3 regions of the Methylobacterium sp. J-059 genome follow, and region 1 is predicted to be linked to each of the others. Evidence: predicted binding sites of a transcription regulator. Region 1 holds the regulator's gene; each other region holds the start of a gene.

Region 1 (5,187 bases):
GCTCGAAGGCCTGATCGAATCGCTGGAGGAGCGTGAGGAGGGCGCCCGCCTGGTGGTGCGGGTCGCGAGCCTCGGCACGATGGCCGCGGCCGAGCGGCCGGTCCGGGTGCGCGTCTCGTTCAAGAAGGCGCCGCCCCTGCGGCCGGGCGACTTCATCGCCGCCACCGCCCGCCTGCTGCCGCCCCCCGAGGCGGCCCGCCCCGGCGGCTACGATTTCGCCCGCGACGCCTACTTCCGCGGGATCGGCGCGGTCGGCTCGCTCCTCGGCAAGATCGCGGTGAAGCCGCCGCCCGAGCCGGTGCCGTGGTCGCTCCGGCTCGCGGCCGCCGTGGACGACGCCCGCAACGCGCTGACCCGCAGGATCACCGACGCCAACGGCGGCCAGGCGGGCGCCGTCGCCGCCGCCCTGGTGACCGGCAAGCGCGGGCTGATCGCGCCGGCCACCAACGACACGCTGCGGGCGGCGGGGATCTACCACGTGGTCTCGATCTCAGGGCTCCACATGGTGCTGGCCGCCGGGGTCGTGTTCTGGCTCGTCCGCGCCGGCCTCGCCCTGGTGCCGTTCCTGGCGCTGGCCTGGCCGATCAAGAAGATCGCCGCGGCGCTGGCGATGGTCGGCGTCACCGCCTACTGCGTCTTCTCCGGCTGGGACATCGCGGCCGAGTGTTCCCTCGTGATGACCCTGATCATGCTCGGGGCGATCCTGGTCGATCGCCCGGCGCTCAGCATGCGCAACCTCGCTCTCGCCGCGCTCATCGCGCTCTCGCACGAGCCGGAAGGCTTGCTCGGCCCGAGCTTCCAGATGTCGTTCGGGGCGGTGGCCGGCCTCATCGCCTGCGCCCGCCTGATCGATGGAGGGATGTTCCGCCGCGACGGGGCCGGGCGGATCGGCCGGCTGATCGCGCTGTCGCTGACGACGGTGGTCGGCACCCTCGGCACGACGCTCGTGGCGCAGGTCGCGACCGCGCCCTTCGCCACCTACCACTTCCAGACCGTCCAACCCTTCGGGCTGATCGGCAACGCGCTCACCCTGCCGCTGGTCTCGCTCGCGGTGATGCCGGCGGCGGTGCTGGGCATCGTCGCCTACCCGTTCGCCCTCGACCAGCCGGTCTGGTGGCTGATGGGACTGGCGGTGCGCGGCATGCTGACCATCTCCGGCTGGATCCAGGGGCTCGGGCGCGCCAACGTCGTGGTCCCGGCCTTCGGCACCGCCGCGCTCGGGTGCCTCGCCGCGGGGCTGCTGCTCGCGACGCTCCCGGTCTCGCGCCTGCGCTGGCTCGCCCTGCCGCCGGCGCTGCTCGGGCTCGGCCTGGCGACGATGCCGGCCCGTTACGACATCTACGTCGACCGCCAGGGCAGCGGGGCGGCGGTGCGCCGCGCCGACGGCAGCCTCGTCGCCCTCGGGCGCCCGTCGAACTTCGTGCTGGAGCAGTGGCTGAAGGCCGACGGCGACGGCAGGCCGGGCGCGCAGGCGACGGGTGGTCCCGCCTGCGACCGGATCGGATGCACGCTTCGGTTGGCCGACGGGCGCGCGGTGGCGCTTCTGAAGGATCGCCGCGGCTTCGCGCAGGATTGCGCCAAGGCCTCGGTGCTGATCACGGCGCTCGCCGCACCGCCGGGCTGCGCCGCCGCCCTCGTCATCGATCGCGCCTACCTCGCCAGCCACGGCGCCGTGGCGATCCGCGTCGAGCCGAATGGCCTCATCCTGGCCGACACGCATGAGCCGGGACGGACGCTGCCGTGGCGCCCCGCGATGGTCCGTCCCCCGCCCCAGGGAACGGATGACGCGGCAGCGGGCGGATCGTCGCCCGCGGCCGAGCCCAAGCCGAAGGACGTCCCGTTCCAGGGCATGGCCGTACCGCCCCCCCGGGCGGAGGACGCCGACCCGGCACCCGACGATCCGGCCGCGGACGGCCCGAACCTGGAGATGCCGGGCGAGACCCTTCAGTAACGGCGCACGAGGCTGACCAGGCGGCCCTGGATCTGCACCCGATCCGGCCCGAGCACGCGGGTCTCGTAGGCCGGGTTCGCGGCTTCGAGCGCGATCGAGGAGCCGCGACGGCGCAGCCGCTTCAGCGTCGCCTCCTCGTCGTCGATCAGCGCCACGATGATGTCGCCGGTGTTGGCGGTGTCCTGCTTGCGGATGACCACGAGGTCGCCGTCGAGGATGCCCGCCTCGACCATCGAGTCGCCGCGGACCTCCAGGGCGTAGTGCTCGCCGCCGGCCAGGAAGTCCGGCGACATGGTGATCGCGTGGCTCTGGTTCTGGATCGCCGAGATCGGCGTGCCGGCCGCGATCCGGCCCATCACCGGGATCGACACCGCGCGACCGCTGTCGTCGACCATCTGCGTCGTGGAAGGACGCGGCGGCACGGCCTTCGAGCGCCCGCCCTCGACCACGCTCGGGGTGAACCGGCGCGGCGCGGCGGGAGCTGCCGGCACCGGGGCGGGCGCGCTGGAGCGGCCGGCGCCGTCGGGCATGCGCAGCACCTCGATCGCCCGAGCCCGATTCGGAAGCCGGCGCAGGAAGCCGCGCTCCTCCAGGGCGGTGATCAGCCGGTGGATGCCGGATTTCGACTTGAGATCGAGGGCGTCCTTCATCTCGTCGAACGACGGCGGAACCCCGTCCTCGCGCATCCGCTCGTCGATGAATCGCAGGAGATCCAGCTGTTTACGGGTCAGCATCGGCGCGGCTCGCAGGAATGCGCGGCCACACGAAGGTGGAGCCGCAGAAACAAAACACGAACACGTTAAACGTTCGTCAAGTGTTCCGCAAGGGTTCTCATCGGCCGATCCGACCGTTGCATCGAATTTCGTCGCGCGCCGAGCCCTTTTCGATCGCTGCGCTGCGGGGCTCAGCCCTCGAGGCTGCGGCGCACGGCGCGGGCGGTGACCGCCGAGACGCGCACGTTCGATTCCCGCGTCACGCCGGCGATGTGCGGGGTCAGGATGAGGTTCGGCACGTCGATCAGCGCCGCGCCGCCCGCGGCGTCCACGGGCTCCTGGGCGAACACGTCGAGCGCCGCCCCGCCGAGGTGCCCGGACCGAAGCGCCGCGGCGACGGCGGCCTCGTCCACGACGCCCCCGCGGGCGGCGTTGATCAGGATCGCGCCCGGCCGCATCCGGGCGATCGCCGCCGGCCCGATCATGTCGCGCGTCGCCTCGGTCAGCGGCACGTGCAGCGAGAGCACGTCGCTCGTTGCGACCAGCGCGTCAAGGGCCAGGCTCGCCACCGCGCCGTGCGCCGGGCGCCACGCGGCGTCGTCGGGCGCAAGGTGCGGGTCGAAGGCGGCGACGGTCATGTCGAGGGCCGCCGCACGGCGGGCGGTCTGGCGGGCGATCGCGCCGAAGCCGACGAGGCCGAGGCGCTTGCCGGCGATCTCGCGTCCCATCAGCGCGTTGCGCGGCCACGCGCCCGCGGCGACCTGCGCGCTCGCGGCGTAGGCGCCGCGCAGCAGCAGCAACGCGGTGCCGATCACGTACTCGGCCACCGCGCCGTCGTTGGCGCCGGTCGCGGGATGGACCGCGATCCCGCGGGCGGCGCAGGCGGCCAGATCGATGTTGTCGAGCCCGACGCCGAGGCGGCCCACCACCCTGAGGTCGGGTGCCGCCGCGAGCAGGCCCGCGCGCACCTGCGTGCGGTTGCGGACGATCAGCCCGGATGCGCCCGCGAGCGCCGCGCGCAGGGCGTCCGGCCGGTCGACCAGGGTCGGATCGTAGAGCGTCTCGAACCCCGCGAGCTCCGCCGCGATCGCGGCCTCGTCCATGAACTCGCTGATGACGACCTTGCGCATGGGGCGGCGATCCTTCTCCGCGGCCGGGCCGGTGCCGGCGGGCTTCCCGCTCTGCCGCGGCGTCCGGGCGACGTCGCGGCTGGGGGCATCGTCATCACGCAGCCGAGCGCGTCGGTAAAGGCGGCCGCGCCGCCTATCCGAGTGGGTGCGCCGATCGCAGCGCGATTAACCGCTTCGCAATGCCGCCCGGCGTAAGGTCCCGGGCATGAGGTGCGACCAGCGACAGCGCCTCCCGACATTGCGTGACCGACGCCGACGGCCGAGCCGGCGATTCGGAGACACCGGAGCAGTTTGACCATGGCCCTCGATCTCAGCATGCCGATCCTGGTCGTCGACGACTACCAGACGATGGTTCGCATCATCCGCAACCTGCTCAAGCAGCTCGGCTTCGAGGAGGTCGACGACGCCTCCGACGGCACGGCCGCGCTGGCGCGCCTCAAGGGCCGCAAGTACGGCCTCGTGATCTCCGACTGGAACATGGAGCCGATGACCGGCTACGAGCTGCTTCGCCACGTCCGCGCCGACGAGGGCCTGCGCACCACGCCGTTCATCATGGTCACCGCCGAGTCGAAGACCGAGAACGTCATCGCCGCCAAGAAGGCCGGCGTGAACAACTACATCGTCAAGCCGTTCAACGCCGCGACCCTGAAGAGCAAGATCGAGGCGGTCTGCGGCGCCTGACCGACCTTTCGGGGCCGACACGCGGAGGAATGCTGACGATGGGTTTGCAAAGACCGCTCGGCGCGACGATCAACCCGGCGACCATGGTGTCCGAGTTGATCGAGATCGCGGACTACATCGCCCACGTGCGCGACGAGATCGCGGCCCTGCGCGCCAACGAGCTGACGCACGACCGCATCCCGATGGCGCACGAGGAGCTCGGCAACGTCCTCGCCGCGACCGCCGGCGCCACCAACACCATTATGGAGGCGGCCGAGTCGATGCTGGCGCTCCCGGACGGGCCGGAATACCGCGCCGCGGTCGAGAGCGGCATCGGCACGATCTTCGAGGCCTGCGCCTTCCAGGACATCACCGGCCAGCGCATCGGCAAGGTGGTCGCCGCCCTGCAGCAGTTCGAGCTGCGGCTCGCGCGCTTCGCCAGCGCGGTGCGGGCGCGGGACGCCGCCGGACAGGACCCGGCCGAGGCCGAGCGCAACGAGCGCGCCCAGCGCCTGCTCCTCAACGGCCCGCAGCCGAACGGCCCGGCGACGGCACAGGACGACATCGACGCCCTGTTCGCCTGAACCTCGACGGGAAGGGGCCGGCTCCGCTAGAGCGTTGCGCCTGACGTCGGGGCATCGGGGGACAGCATGGCGGCACGGCTCTGGTCCGACCTGACCACGCGCGAGGTCTCCGGGCGCGGCATGGGCCGCACGGTCGCGGTGCTGCCGGT
Region 2 (5,187 bases), on a different contig from region 1:
CAGGACGCGCCCGGCCTGCCGATCCTGGCGATCCCCACCACCGCCGGCACCGGCTCGGAGGCGACGCGCTTCACCATCGTCACCGACGAGGCCACCGACGAGAAGATGCTGTGCGCCGGCCTCGCCTACCTGCCGGTGGCGGCGCTGGTCGATTACGAGCTGACCCTGAGCAAGCCCGCGCGCCTCACCGCCGATACCGGGATCGACGCGCTGACCCACGCGATCGAGGCCTACGTCTCGCGGAAATCCAACCCGTTCTCGGACGGGTTCGCGCTCGCCGCGATGCGGGCGATCGCGCCGAACCTGCGCCGGGTCTGGACCGATCCGGGCGACCGGGCTGCGCGGGAGGCGATGATGTTCGGCGCGACGCAAGCAGGCATCGCCTTCTCTAACAGCTCGGTGGCCCTCGTCCACGGGATGAGCCGGCCGATCGGCGCGCATTTCCACGTGCCGCACGGGCTCTCGAACGCGATGCTGCTGCCGGCCGTCACCGCCTTCTCGGCGCCGGGCGCGCCCGGGCGCTACGCCGCCTGCGCCCGGGCGATGGGCGTGGCGCGGGAGGGCGACGACGAGCGCAACGCGGTCTCCCGCCTGATCGCCGAGCTGCAGAACCTCAACGACGACCTGCAGGTGCCGACGCCCGGCGACTACGGCATCGACGAGGCCCGGTGGAACGGCCTGATCCCGACCATGGCGGCGCAGGCCCTGGCCTCGGGCTCGCCCGGCAACAACCCGGTGGTGCCGGACGCGGAGGCGATCGCGACGCTGTACCGCCAGGTCTGGGCCGCCTGAGCGGGACGGGCGGGGCAGCGGGATGCGGGCGGCTGCCGGCTCAGGCGGCCTGGCCGCCGTAGGTCGCGAACGAGGACTCGACCTTGTCCGCGAGCGCCGGCTCGACCTCGGCCGAGACCTTGAGGCGCCCGGCGAGCTTCGGCTCGCCGTCGGTGTGGGTCTTCTCGACGCGGCCGTCCTCGATGTCGGCGCCCGCGGTCTCCGTGCCGGCGCTGTTCTCGTCCGAGACCGGCGCGATGGTCACGGCCTTGCGGTCGATCTTGTGCTCCTGGACGAGGTGCTCGACCGCCATCTCGGCGTCGCGGCGGGTCTCGAACGTGGCGGCGATGATCTTCGACATGGATCTGGCTCCGATGGCGGGGCGGTCCGGCCCCGCGGGGGTTCCGCCGTCAATCGCAGGCGCGGCGCTCCGTTCCGGATCGCCGCGCCTCGTGCGTCAGTACATCGGCGTGCCGCCGGTGACGGGCACCAGGGCGCCGGACATGTAGCTGCCCTCGCGGGACGCCAGCAGCACGTAGGCCGGGGCGAGCTCGGCCGGCTGCCCGGCGCGGCCGAGGGGCGTGTCGGCCCCGAGCTGCTCGATCTGCTCGGGGCTCTTCACGATCGGCTGGATCGGGGTCCACACGGGGCCGGGCGCGACGCAGTTCACCCGGATGCCCTTCGGCGCCAGCAGGTTCGACAGCCCGATCGTCAGGCTCGCGATCGCGCCCTTGGTGGCGGCGTAGATCAGCATCGTCTTGTCGGCGACCTTGGCCTGCTGGCTCGTCGAGTTCACGATCGCCGAGCCCGGCTTCATGTGCGGCACCGCCGCCTGGGCGAGGTAGTACATCGCGAAGACGTTGGCGCGGAACGAGCCCTCGAGGTCCTCCGCCGTCACGTCGTCGAGCCCTTCGTTGATCGTCTGCGCGGCCGCGTTGTTGACCAGGACGTCGAGGCGCCCGAACGCGGCCACCGTGCGGGCGACGAGGTCGCGGCAATGGGCCTCCTCGCGCAGGTCTCCCGGCAGCAGCAGGACGCGGCGCCCGGCCTGCTCGACCCAGCGCGCCGTCTCCTCGGCATCGGACTGCTCGACCGGCAGGTAGGAGATCGCCACGTCGGCGCCCTCGCGGGCGTAGGCGATCGCCACCGCGCGGCCGATCCCGGAATCGCCGCCGGTGATCAGCGCGACCTGATCCGTCAGCAGCCCCTTGCCGACGTAGCTGTGCTCGCCGTGATCGGGGGCGGGGGTCATCCGCGACGACAATCCCGGCCGCTCCTGCTGCTGGTCGCCGGGGAAGGGGGGCCGGGCTCCGGCCTCGCGGGGATCGTCGGTCATGGTTGGCTGCTCCCGGTGTCGCTTCCCATCGAGATAGGGCGCGGCGCCGCGGACGCAGGCGCGACCCGATGACCGCGGCGCCGGCGATCCCGATCGAACGATCGCAGCGACGCCTCAGATCGCCAGGCCGAGCTGCAGCGGTTCCGCGGCGTCGCCGTGGTCGAGGGCCGAGAGCGAGACGCCGAGCAGCCGCACGCTGCGCCGGAGCGGGCGGAGGTCGCGCAGCAGGCCCAGGCTGATCGCCTCCAGGCTGGCGCGGTCGCCGACGGGGGCCGCCAGGGAGCGCGCCCGCGTGACCTGCGCGAAGTCGGAGAACTTCACCTTCAGCGTCACGGTCCGGCCGCGCAGACCCTTGGCGGCGCAGGCCGCCGCGACCTTGTCGAGGATTGGCGCGAGGCGCTCGGCGAGGATTTCGAGGTCGGCGCTGTCGTCGGAGAAGGTGTTCTCGGCACCGATCGACTTGCGGATGCGGTGCGCCCGCACCGGGCGCTCGTCGATGCCGCGGGCCACCCCGTGATAGTAGGGGGCGGCGCTGCCGAGGATGGCGGCCAGATCCTCCAGCGAGCGGGCCTTGAGGTCGCGGCCGGTGTGGATGCCGAGGCGGCGCATTTTCGCCTCCGTCACCGGGCCGATGCCGTGGAAGCGGCCGATGGCGAGGTCCTCGACGAAGGCCGGGCCCATCTCGGGGGTGATCACGAACAGCGCGTCGGGCTTGCGGTAGTCCGAGGCGACCTTAGCGAGGAACTTGTTGTACGAGACGCCGGCCGAGGCGACGAGTCCGGTGCGCGCGCGGATCGTGGTGCGGATCGCCCGGGCGACGGCGGTGGCGGTCGGCAGGCCCTGCAGGTTCTCGGTGACGTCGAGGTAGGCCTCGTCGAGGGAGAGCGGCTCGATCACCGGCGTGTGCTCGGAGAACACCGTCCGGATCTCCTCCGAGATGCCGCGGTAGACCTCGAAGCGCGGGCGCACGAACACCAGGTCCGGGCAGAGCCGGCGCGCCGTCACCGAGGGCATCGCCGAGCGCACCCCGAAGGCCCGCGCCTCGTAGCTCGCGGCGGCCACCACGCCGCGCTCGCGCGAGCCGCCGACCGCGACCGGCCGGCCGCGCAGGGCCGGGTCGTCGCGCTGCTCGACGGAGGCGTAGAACGCGTCCATGTCGATGTGGATGACTTTCCGCACCGGGGCGGTCACTGCGCTGTCCCGTTCCGCGAGACCGCCGCACCGCAGGGCGGCCGCCTCGATGTTCGATCTTTGTTCCGACTGTCCATCACCGCGGGGCGCGGTTCAACCCATCCGGGCGCCGCCGTCCACCGCCGAGCGCACGATCGGCGGTCGCGGCAAAGGCTTTGTTAACCGACCCGGACGATGGTCGCGCCATGGTCGTCCGTCGCCGCGTCAGAATGGTCGTTTTGCCTCTCAGCCTCTGGACCCTGTCCGGGCTGGTGGTCGGCTACTTCGTGTACCAGGCCGAGAACGGCAACCGGGGCCTGGAGGCCAAGCGCGCCCTCAAGATCCAGGCCTTCGGGCTCACCCGGGAGCTCGCGGCGGCCAAGGCCGAGCGGGCGACCTGGGAGCACCGCGTCGCGCTGCTGCGCAGCGAGCAGATCGACCGCGACCTGCTGGAGGAGCGCGCCCGGGTCGTCCTCGGCCGGGTGCACGCCAACGACGTGGTCGTCATCGACCCGTGAGCGGGCACCGCCTCCAGTCCCGCGCGCGTCCCGGCTTGAACGCGGCCCGCATCCGCCGTCCCGAGGGGATCATGCCGATCGGGCGTGCGGATCGGGCATGCGGATCGGGTATGACAACCACAAACACCTGTCAGAGCGTCGGCCCTCGCATTCCCGGAGCGCGTGTCCTAAACCGGGCGGGAACAGACGCCAGCACGGGAGCACGCCGATGGATGCCGCGAAAGATGCGGGGCAGCCCAACCCTGCCGCGGAGACGCCGGAGGCCGTGGCGGCCGAGCACCAGCCCGCACCAAACGCGCCGCAATTCACCCGCGAGGAAGACCTCCACGCCTACCATCAGATGCTGCTGATCCGCCGCTTCGAGGAGAAGGCGGGGCAACTCTACGGAATGGGCCTGATCGGCGGGTTCTGCCACCTCTACATCGGCCAGGAGGCGGTCGTCATCGGCATGCAGATGGCCTCGGTCGACGGCGACCAGATCATCACCGGCTACCGCGACCACGGCCACATGCTCGCCTGCGGCATGGACCCGAAGGGGGTGATGGCCGAGCTCACCGGCCGCCGCGGCGGCTACAGCCGCGGCAAGGGCGGCTCGATGCACATGTTCAGCCGCGAGAAGCAGTTCTTCGGCGGGCACGGCATCGTCGGCGCGCAGGTCTCGCTCGGCACCGGCCTCGGCTTCGCCGACGCCTACCGCAAGAACGGCAAGGTCAGCCTGACCTACATGGGCGACGGCGCGGCCAACCAGGGCCAGGTCTACGAGAGCTTCAACATGGCGCAGCTGTGGAAGCTGCCCGTGGTCTACGTGATCGAGAACAACCGCTACGCCATGGGCACCTCGGTCGCCCGCGCCTCGGCGCAGACGGACTTCTCCCGGCGTGGCATCTCGTTCGGCATCCCCGGCGAGCAGGTCGACGGCATGGACGTGCGCACGGTCCGCGAGGCGGCGGGCCGGGCGATCGCGCATGCCCGCACCGGGGAGGGGCCCTACATCCTCGAGATGCAGACCTACCGCTATCGCGGCCACTCGATGTCCGACCCGGCGAAGTACCGCACGAAGGACGAAGTCTCGAAGATGCGCGACGAGCACGACCCGATCGAGATGGTGCGCAAGCGCCTGATCGAGCTGCACGGCGTCGCCGAGGCCGAGCTCAAGGCCACCGACGCCAAGGTCCGCGAGACCGTCAACGACGCCGCCGAGTTCGCGACGCACGATCCCGAGCCGGATCCGTCCGAGCTGTGGACCGACATCCTCCTGGAAGCGCGCGCCTGAGGGCGCGCCGCCGCCCCGCGACGATCCCCTGCCAGGCCGCCCCGCCCGCCTCACCGATCAGAGACCCTCCATGGCGACCGACATCCTGATGCCCGCCCTGTCTCCGACCATGGAGGAGG
Region 3 (5,187 bases), on a different contig from region 1:
CCCGCGGCGTCGCGAGGCGGATCCTCGCCCCCTCGACCGCGCCGGCGCGGCTGACCAGCGACAGGTCGAGGCTGCCGCCCGCGGCCTGGCCCGTGGCGGCGAGCCGCAGCGCGTCGGCGTCGCCCGCGTCGCGCTCCAGCGTGACGGCGAGGTCGAGCGCGCCGGCGCGCAGGAAGGCCGGGATCAGGCGCGTCTCCGCGATCCAGACCCGGTCGACCAGGGCGACCAGCGGCGCCGCCACCGGGGCCGAGAGCCGGCCGGCGACGCGCCCCGTGCCGTCGGCGCCGATCCGCCCGGACAGCTTGGCGTTGGCGCCGGCCAGGTCCGTCACGTCGAGGCTGTCGACGACGAGGGCGGCGCCGTCCGACTGGATGCTGGCCGAGAGCGTGCCGTTCCCGGTGCCGGTCGCGCCGTAGCGCAGGTCGCGCGCCTCGATGGTCAGGCCGAGGTCGTGGCCGTGCAGCCCCGCGAGCGCGTTGCCGAGCGGCGGCAGGCCGGCGACGTCGAGGCCGCGGGCGCGGATCTGCGCGTCGAACCGGCCGCGGGTCCGGCCCTCGGCCGGGGTGTAGCGGGCATTTCCGGTAACCTGCGCCTCGCCCAGCGCGAGCCGGAGGTTGCGCAGGGAGAACGCGGTGCCGGCCGCCGAGACCTCGGCCGAGACCTCGACCGGCCGCCCGTCGAGCAGCGCCGTCGGCGGCCCGTCGAGGCCGAGCCGGCGCAGGTAGCGCCCGAGCCCGTCGGAGGCCGCGGCCGCGAGCGCGACCGGGCCGGTGAAGCGCGGGCTCGGATCGGTGTCGATCTCGCCGCTGGCCGTGATGGTCGCCGCACCCGGCGCCACGGCCGAGAAGCGTCGCAGCAGCAGGCCGCCGGTGCGGTCGAGGGTGCCCGTGGTCTTGAGGTTGGACCATTCCTCGAAGCCGAGCACGGCCGCCTCGACCGAGAGGTCGAGGTCGAGCATCACCGGCAGGCCGCCACCCGATTTCGCGCCCACCTTGGGCAGCCCGCGCGCCACGAAGGCCTGCCCGCCCGGCGAGAGCAGGAAGGCGTCGAGGTCGAGGCGGCGCGCCTCCAGGGTCAGCCCCGCGCGCCAGCGGCGCAGGTCGATCTGGCCGCTGCCGGAAAGCCGCAAGGCTTGCCCGCCCGGATCGATCTCGGCGTTGACGCCCTCGAACCGGACGAGGGCGCCGCGGGCCTTGAACTTGCCGCCCAGCGCGAACGGCAGGTAGGCGCCGGCGGCCTGGGCCGGCGGGCCGACGACGAGGCGGGCGCTGCCCTCGGCCTCGGCGACGAGCGGGCGCGGCTCGGTGCTGCGGGCGCCGCCGCGCGGATCCGCCGGCACGAAGGCGACGCGGGCGTCGGCCTCGAAGCGCGGATGGGCGTCGCCGCCGCCCGAGAGCTTCAGGGCGACGGCGCCGTCCGCCGCCGGCTCGCCGCTGACCAGGGTGAACGGCAGGCCGCCGCTGGTGCCCGCGACCCGCCAGGGGCCGACGAGGGCCGGCGCCTGGATCTGCACGGCTTCCGCGTAGAACTGGTCGGTGCGCCCGGTCGCGGGCACCACCGTGGTCAGCAGCAGCTGCTGGACGTGGAGGTCTTCGATCGCGAGGTCGCGGCCGCGCAGGGCCTCGCCGAGGCCGGCCGGCACCAAGAGGGCGTCGCCCTCGGTCACCGGCAGCTTGACCTCGGCGCGGCCGATCCGGGTCTCGGTGAAGCGGAACGCGCCCGCCAGCAGCGGGCTCAGGCCGAGCTCGGCCTTGACGAAGCGCAGATCGAGGGCGGGCCGTCCCGGCTCGTCGCCGAGATGAAGGCGGTCGAGGCGCAGGCGCGGCGAGGGCAGAAGCCGCACGTCGATGCGGCCCTCGCTGCGCACCGGCAGGCCGAGGGACCCGCTCACGGTCGCGTCGACGAAGGCGCGATGGGCCGGCCAGTCGATGAAGGGCGGCACCGCGAGCGCCGCGACGAGGATCAGGATGACGGCGCCCGCGAGCGCGGTCAGGAGGTCACGCACCGTGATCGTTCCGCATGCACCCCGCGCCACCCGGCGGGTTCACGGCGGGCATAGCACGGCGCGGGACCGCAGGCGCCAGGGCGCCCGCGGCCTCGGTTCAACGCCCGCGGGCTCGGCTCAGCGCCGGGGGGCGACGATCACGCCCGGGGTGGGTTGGGGTGCCTGCATCTGCTGGCTGCGCTGGATCTCCATGCGCGTGGTGTTGTTCTGCGAGGTGAGGTTCTGCTGCAGCGCCCGGGACTCGCCCTGGCGGGCGAAGGACTCGTTGGCGGCGTCGGGGTTGCCCTGCCGGACCTGCGCGAGGGCGGGCGTGGCGGCGAGGGCGGCGATGATGGCGATCGGCACGATGCGCATCGGGCGCTCCTGTGTGGGGGATGTCTGTCGATGATGTGAGCAAGCGGCCGGCCTGCTTCAAGTTCCCGCCCGGCGGCCGCGCGGGGCGGCGACATTGCGTCCGGGCCTCGGGCTCCGGGCCTCGGCGATCGCGCCTCAGCGTCGAGGCCTCGGCGTCCGGGTCTCGACGCCGTTCGCGTTTTGGTCCAGGGATTGCCCATGCCGAACTCTTCGCATGCGACGCCGCCTTCCGACGCGGAGCGTGGCTCCAGCTCCATCGCCGCCCGCGCCATGGGGGCCTTGCGCCCGAGCGCGTCCTCCTATCTCGACGGCCTGAACGATGAGCAGCGCCGCGCCGTCGAGGCGACGGAGGGCCCCGTCCTGGTGCTGGCCGGCGCCGGCACCGGCAAGACGCGGGTGCTGACGACCCGCATCGCCCACCTGATCACGACCGGCCGGGCGCGGCCGTTCGACATCCTGTCGGTGACCTTCACCAACAAGGCCGCGCGGGAGATGAAGCACCGCATCGGCACGCTGATCGGGCCGGCCGGCGAGGGCATGCCCTGGCTCGGCACCTTCCACGCCATCGGCACCAAGATCCTGCGCCGCCACGCCGAGCTGGTGGGCTTGAAATCCGACTTCACGATCCTCGGCACCGACGACCAGCTGCGCCTGATGAAGCAGGTGCTGAAGGACCAGAACATCGACGAGAAGCGCTGGCCGGCACGCGCGCTCGGCCACGTCATCGACGGCTGGAAGAACCGCGGCCTCGGCCCGGACCAGATCCCGGCCGGCGAGGCGCAGGCCTTCGCCTTCGGCAAGGGCGGCGACCTCTACACCGCCTACCAAGCCCGGCTCGTCACGCTCAACGCGGTCGATTTCGGCGACCTGCTGCTGCTCTGCCTCAAGCTGTGGCGCGAGAATCCGGACGTGCTGGCCAACTACCAGGACCGGTTCCGCTACATCCTCGTCGACGAGTACCAGGACACCAACGTCGCCCAGTACCTCTGGCTCAGGCTGCTCGGGCAGGTGCGCAAGAACATCGCCTGCGTCGGCGACGACGACCAGTCGATCTACGGCTGGCGCGGGGCCGAGGTCGATAACATCCTGCGCTTCGAGCACGATTTTCCCGGTGCCGTGGTGGTCCGCCTGGAGCGCAACTACCGCTCGACGGGCCACATCCTGGCCGCCGCTTCGGGCCTGATCGCCAAGAACCAGGGCCGGCTCGGCAAGACCCTGCGCACGGAGGACGAGCTCGGCGAGCCCGTCACCGTGTCGGGCGCGTGGGATTCGGAAGAAGAGGCGCGGCTCCTGGCGGAATCGATCGAGGCGCTCCAGGCCAAGCAGCACCCGCTCTCCGAGATCGCGGTGCTGGTGCGGATCTCGGCGCAGATGCGCGAGATCGAGGACCGCTTCGTCCAGCTCGGCCTGCCCTACCGGGTGATCGGCGGCCCGCGCTTTTACGAGCGCGCCGAGATCCGCGACGCGCTGGCCTACCTGCGTGCGACCAACAACCCGTCCGACGACCTCGCCTTCGAGCGGATCGTGAACACCCCCAAGCGCGGCCTGGGCGACGCGACGCTGCAGCAGCTCCACCTCTACGCCCGCGCCGAGCAGGTCCCGCTGCTCCACGCCGCGCGAAAGCTCTGCGAGACCGACGAGCTCAAGCCCCGCGTGCGCTCGACGCTGCGCGCGCTCACCGAGAGCTTCTCGCGGTGGGCTCGGCTCGTCGAGAGCAACCCGCATTCCGAGGTGGCGCAGACCATCCTCGAGGAATCCGGCTACACCGAGATGTGGCAGAAGGAGAAGTCGGCCGACGCCGCCGGGCGGCTGGAGAACCTCAAGGAGTTCGTCCGCTCGATGGAGGAGTTCCCCGACATGGGCGCCTTCCTCGAGCACGTCTCGCTGGTGATGGAGGCCTCGGAGGCCGAGGGCGCCGAGCGCGTCTCGCTGATGACCCTGCACGCGGCCAAGGGGCTGGAATTCGACACGGTGTTCCTGCCCGGCTGGGAGGATGGCCTCTTCCCGAACCAGCGCGCCCTCGACGAGAGCGGCCGCGCGGGCCTCGAGGAGGAGCGTCGCCTCGCCCATGTCGGGCTGACGCGGGCCCGCAAGCGCGCGAAGCTGTCCTTTGCCGTCAACCGCCGCATCCACGGCCTGTGGTCCTCGACCATCCCGTCGCGCTTCATCGACGAGCTGCCGGAATCGGCGGTCGACGTGATCGAGGCGCCGGCCCACTTCTCCGCCGGCGCCTCGCGCTTCGACCGCAACCCGCAGCCCTTCGGCTCGAGCTACGGCACGCCGGGCTGGCAGCGGGCGCAGGCCAATACCGGGCAGCAGAACAACTTCGGCAAGGGCGCGGCGCACACCACCGCCCGCGGCTTCGGCGCCTCGCCCGGCGGCGGGCGCGGCGGCCCGCGCCAGATCGAGGGCGAGCTGATCGCCAAATCCACCGGCACGCCCTCGGCCTTCGAGGCCGGGATGCGGGTTCTGCACACCAAGTTCGGCCCCGGCGACGTGGCCGCCGTCGACGGCAACAAGCTCACCGTTGACTTCGACAAGGCCGGTCGCAAGATGGTGCTCGACAGCTTCCTGCAGCCGGCCTGAGGCCGCTCGCGGACGAGCGTGACGTCGGGCGTAGGACACGACCTTGGGCGGACCGGACACGGCCCCATCCCCCGACCGTCCCGGCGCACCATCCGCCGTCGTCCGAGCCATTTCAGCAACACCTGCCGGGCCCCGTCATGCGGCCGTCGCATCGCCCGACTCTATGGTGCGCGCGTTGCATGCTCCGGCAACGACCAGGCGGGCCGCGCAGCGGCTCGTCTTGTCCACAAGCTTCGTGTCGA

Evidence for each region. The regulator LexA, encoded in region 1, represses DNA repair genes until DNA is damaged. The targets are predictions, from matches to a motif close to TGTTCNNNNTGTGTTCNG.
Region 2: the regulator LexA is predicted to act here: its motif matches at 3,349-3,366, upstream of dinB (DNA polymerase IV).
Region 3: the regulator LexA is predicted to act here: its motif matches at 2,530-2,547, upstream of MKK55_RS05130 (ATP-dependent helicase).

The regions. Positions count from the first base shown of each region.
Region 1 covers NZ_JAKSYA010000112.1:69,833-75,019, reverse strand. The annotation lists gene MKK55_RS14835 (ComEC/Rec2 family competence protein) at 1-1,951, shown strand, start outside; gene lexA (transcriptional repressor LexA) at 1,945-2,685, opposite strand; gene MKK55_RS14825 (NAD(P)-dependent oxidoreductase) at 2,856-3,794, opposite strand; gene MKK55_RS14820 (response regulator) at 4,092-4,475, shown strand; gene MKK55_RS14815 (protein phosphatase CheZ) at 4,514-5,038, shown strand; gene MKK55_RS14810 (creatininase family protein) at 5,105-5,187, shown strand, end outside.
Region 2 covers NZ_JAKSYA010000034.1:98,312-103,498, reverse strand. The annotation lists gene MKK55_RS02940 (iron-containing alcohol dehydrogenase) at 1-792, shown strand, start outside; gene MKK55_RS02935 (hypothetical protein) at 833-1,132, opposite strand; gene MKK55_RS02930 (SDR family oxidoreductase) at 1,229-2,107, opposite strand; gene dinB (DNA polymerase IV) at 2,222-3,262, opposite strand; gene MKK55_RS02920 (FtsB family cell division protein) at 3,484-3,795, shown strand; gene pdhA (pyruvate dehydrogenase (acetyl-transferring) E1 component subunit alpha) at 4,004-5,068, shown strand; gene MKK55_RS02910 (pyruvate dehydrogenase complex E1 component subunit beta) at 5,139-5,187, shown strand, end outside.
Region 3 covers NZ_JAKSYA010000049.1:70,390-75,576, forward strand. The annotation lists gene MKK55_RS05120 (AsmA family protein) at 1-2,005, opposite strand, end outside; gene MKK55_RS05125 (hypothetical protein) at 2,123-2,359, opposite strand; gene MKK55_RS05130 (ATP-dependent helicase) at 2,558-4,945, shown strand.